One region of the Paenibacillus sp. 2003 genome, then DNA from elsewhere that is predicted to be linked to it. Evidence: riboswitches for the same ligand, from Rfam matches in the RefSeq annotation. Region 1 holds a riboswitch; the other holds the start of a gene.
The links. Region 1 has a riboswitch for cyclic di-AMP ahead of J2X75_RS02895 (C40 family peptidase). Riboswitches for the same ligand answer to the same signal wherever they lie in the genome.
Positions count from the first base shown of each region.

Region 2: another riboswitch for cyclic di-AMP. It lies ahead of J2X75_RS29180 (resuscitation-promoting factor); the one in region 1 lies ahead of J2X75_RS02895 (C40 family peptidase).

Region 1 is NZ_JAVDTB010000001.1:598,440-600,646, forward strand. It holds gene J2X75_RS02885 (hypothetical protein) at 23-241, shown strand; gene J2X75_RS02890 (carboxymuconolactone decarboxylase family protein) at 385-714, shown strand; gene J2X75_RS02895 (C40 family peptidase) at 787-1,251, opposite strand; cyclic di-AMP (ydaO/yuaA leader) riboswitch at 1,257-1,388, opposite strand; gene pelA (pectate lyase) at 1,808-2,207, shown strand, end outside.
Region 2 is NZ_JAVDTB010000014.1:51,027-53,233, reverse strand. It holds gene J2X75_RS29185 (TatD family hydrolase) at 1-96, shown strand, start outside; cyclic di-AMP (ydaO/yuaA leader) riboswitch at 338-591, shown strand; gene J2X75_RS29180 (resuscitation-promoting factor) at 865-2,049, shown strand; gene rnmV (ribonuclease M5) at 2,205-2,207, shown strand, end outside.

The DNA of each region.
Region 1 (2,207 bases):
TTGGAATATAGGAGCCATGAAGATGATCAGTGATACAGAACTGGACGCCCTGCGTCTGTCAGGTGAGAAAGTAAGAGTAGTACGGGACGAGCTGGAATCTAACGATGTAACCGGGATTGTTGTTGCCTGGGATGGCGAGCAGGTACTTATCCGGCGTCAGAATCGACGTGTAGTTAAGCTGGATCGCAGTTACAAATATCAGCTGTTCAGCGAGCCTCGCCAGAGTCCACTTGGTGAGTAATAGCTTATAATTATGGCAGAGCCATGAGCGTTTAAATGTTTGGAATTACCATGATTTCTTGGCATAATTGACTCACTCGGGAGAGAAGATAGGTACAGTGAGGAAGATCTGTAACTATAAGCCGAGAGGGTGTGCTACAAGCCATGACATTGATGAATGATAAAGTTCATGCCTACAAGGATCAGATTGGAGCATTAAGCGATGTACTGCCAGGTGTGGTGAAGTCGTATCATGAGTTTACCGGAGAATGTTTCCAACCTGGCGTGATTGATGCCAAGACAAAACAGCTAATTGCGCTTGGGATTGGATTATTCGCCAACAATGAGGTATGTACCTTCTACCATGTAGAAGAAGCCCGTGCCAAGGGAGCAACAGATCAGGAGATTATGGAGACCGTTGCGGTGGCCGGAGCTGTTGGAGGAGGACATGCCCTGTCTCAGGGTGCGATGCGAGTGCAGAAGGCGCTGCATTAATAAGCAATACAACATACATTTTAAGTACAAAAAAGGCATCCGGTTAATAACCGATGCCTTTTTGTATGTGAATTACATTTTACCTAACATTTTATCATACATAAACTGTCCAGTTACCCGACGTGCTGTTACGTAACGATCATTGAAGTATGGATTCGATAACTTCGTGATGCTTACACCTTTACTGCTGGAGGCATGAGCGAATTGTCCGCCGCCGATATATACACCTGTATGTGAAATGCCTTTGCCCATCGTATTGAAGAACACCAGATCACCTGTGCGAATGTTGCTTTTCGATACAGGCGTACCTGCTTTGGCTTGCTGCTGTGAAGTACGTGGCAATTCAATGCTGTATTTGTTGAAAAGATATCTCATAAAACCAGAACAGTCGAAGCCGGCTACAGTCGTGCCACCCCATTTGTAAGGTATACCTGTCATGTTGTTCACTACGGAGTTGATACTGCTTGCCTCTGTGCTTGTTGCCCCGGATGTAAATAATACAGCTGCTCCAAAAATGGAGATAATCAGTTTTTTCAAAATCAATGTTCTCCCTTCGATGCCTACGGAGTTAGCTAAGGGTTCGGTAGAAGGTTCCCTATATTTCCTATGTATAAGAATAATTCACCCAAATTGGTTCCCCCGTTTTCAAACATGAAACTCGGCAATGAATAATTAAGTTTTTGTAACTATTTGAAACTATATTGCATAAATGCGTAATTGTCAAACCCATTTAAAACCCTTCGTAATACCTCAATGTTAGCGGAATTAAGGTTTTTATATGAAAGAAGGGATCAAGTTTGGGAATCATTCATGACAAAAACGTCATTAATGATTCGTTTAAGACGAATTTGGATAAATAAATAGGTTTGTCATGAGTTAAAAGAACTATCCCGTTATGTAGAATTAGAGAGATTATATTCATTAAGTTGCATATATTGACAAAAATCGATTTTTTGCATATTATCTGATTATCCAATCCACATATTGGATTTAAATTGATTTTATTATGCGATAAATACAAATAAAGGAGGTTTGGGGGCGTATATCATAGGTAAAGTAGAAGTGGAAGATTTATAAAAATGAACATAGGAGAGTGTTACATTTGAAAGCGAAGAAAATAATTACTTTTGTCCTGGCATGTACGATGGTGTTCTCAGCAGTTGGAATGGCAGTTCTTCCTGTAGGGACGGTATCTGCTGCGGATGCATCGGGTACTACAGCGAGTATTTCTGATATTTTGAAGAACCAGCTGCCGGATGGAGGTTGGAGAAAAGATTATAAACAGACAAGTGGAGAGTGGGCGAAGTCCACGATTGACAACAAGGCTACATACTCAGAAATTAGAAGATTGGCGAAGGAATTTAAAAAGACAAATGATCCGCGATACTCCACAGCTGCAATCAAAGGAATTAACTTTTTGATCAACATGCAGTATTCAAACGGCGGATGGCCACAAGTTTACCAAAGCTCCGGATATCACAAGCACATTACCT
Region 2 (2,207 bases), on a different contig from region 1:
GTTGCAGAGGCAGCAGCGGAAATTAAAGGCATTTCGGTGGAGGAAATTGCTGCAATAACAACCAAAAATGCCATGGAACGATTTGGAATTCGTTAAAAAAACGAGCAAATGAGGTGAAAAAGGCAGGTAAGCGGAGGTAATTTGCCCTTTGATCCAAATAAATCAAGAATATTACAATATTTTAACCAAATATTCAGAAAAACGTACTTGATCAACGCTTTACAACATGCATCAAAACAGGATATCATCTTTTCAGTGAATTGTTGTGCGGAAAATTGGACAGATGTTCGGGGGATGAACAAAGGGACACTTTCCGATGAAACAACATTACTTTCATGAATCAGTCTCGCTGAGTCTCCGTTAACGGAGAGCGGGGGAACCAATAGGGCTTAAACATCGGTGTATTTGGCCGATGCGCAACGTTCGCTGACCCAAAAGCAGCGAAGGGAACTGCGAAGCCGTATTTGATTTCTTCTTTGGGTCTCGGGGTGAATTCAAGGGCGTCCGCCATGAGCGGGTGACCTAAGATAGGGCGGCTCTCTTTCGCCCGAACCCGACAGCTAACCTCGCAAGCGGAAAAAGAGAGGCAACCTCGTGCATGAATTTCCGATATTCAAAATCATTCGGAAGCCACGAAAGAGTTCCTCTTACACTCTTTCTTTGGCTTTTTTGTTTTTGAATAAAAGAAATATTGTCATCATACGGTAGGTATTCAGGAGGATGACATCATGTTGCGAAGATTGATTCATGGTGCAGAACCGGATTATGTTGGTCCAATCTGTGTTCTGTAGAAAATTTGGTATAGTCACGTCAAAGACATCATGCATTACTTTAGACGGCGAGGCTATGAAGGAGGACGGAGAAGTGGGCACATTCCAACCAGAAGAGACCCATGAGTCACGATCATCCAGTAAGTCTTTCGCGTTGCGGTGGAAGCATGAGAACATGCGTCAAATGGCATTGATCGCGATTTTCTCAATTGCGCTTACAATCATGATCTTGTTAGTCGTTTACGGTCAGGCCGGGAAACAAATTTCACTGGTTATTGATGGCAAAGCTCAGGTGGTAGAGACTCGTACAGGAATGCTTCAGGAAATGCTGGAGGAGCAGTCGATCACAGTCAGCCCTCACGATAAGGTATCCATGTCCATGAACGGGGCGATTACAGATGGAGACCGAATCGTTATTGAGCGGGCCGTTCCAGTCAACATTACGGCAGACGGAGACACCAAGACTCTGTATACAACCGATTCATCGGTAGAAGATGCAATTCAAAAATCAGGTATTCAAGTTGAAAGTAATGATAAAGTGTATCCGGCGCTTGGAACTTCGATCAAAGCGGATATGAAGATTCGTGTAGTGCGCGTAACAAAGCGTACAGTGGATGTAGAACATCCGATCGCTTACAAAGTAATTAAAACGGCTGACCCTAGCTTGTACAAAGGGGATAACCGTGTCGTTGTGAACGGCAAGGAAGGCAAACTTGTACAGCACATCGAAAAGGTATTTCAGGATGGGGAATTGGTCTCCAAAAAAATGGTCGGCAAATCTGTCGCGAATAATCGTGTAGATAAAGTGATTGCTGTCGGCACCAAAGCAAAACCGGTCGTGAAAGAACCAGAGATTCAGACCGTATCGGCTCAAACTTCAACAACCAAAAAGGCTACAACAACGAACTCGAAGAAAACATCTGCCTCGGGCAGCAAAGTAATTACCGTATCCGGGACTTCTTTTAAATACTCCAAAGTACTTAAAAATGTATCCATGACTGCCTACTCTTCCGAAGAGCCTGGCATTGGAACTAAAACAGCTTCCGGTACTCGTGTAACGGAAGGACGCACCATTGCGGTTGATCCCAAAGTCATTCCAATTGGCTGGTGGGTATATATCGAAGGTCTGGGATTCCGTCGTGCGGAAGATACAGGCGGTGCCATTAAAGGCAACAAAATTGATGTGTATTATGACAGTGTGAAGCATGCCCTGAATTTTGGACGTAAGAAAGGCAAGACGGTCTACGTGATCGGTCCGGTGAAGCCGGAAGCGAACTAAAATCGTTTTACTTTGAAATGGGAATGCTATAAAATAGTTGCATGAATGATTCATGCGGAATATGCGGCGGAGGAGTCTGAATTCAGTCTCCCCCGCCGTTTGGCAGAGAAGAGGATATTCCTCTTCTTTTTGCGTTAGAAAGGAAGAAATGGAACATG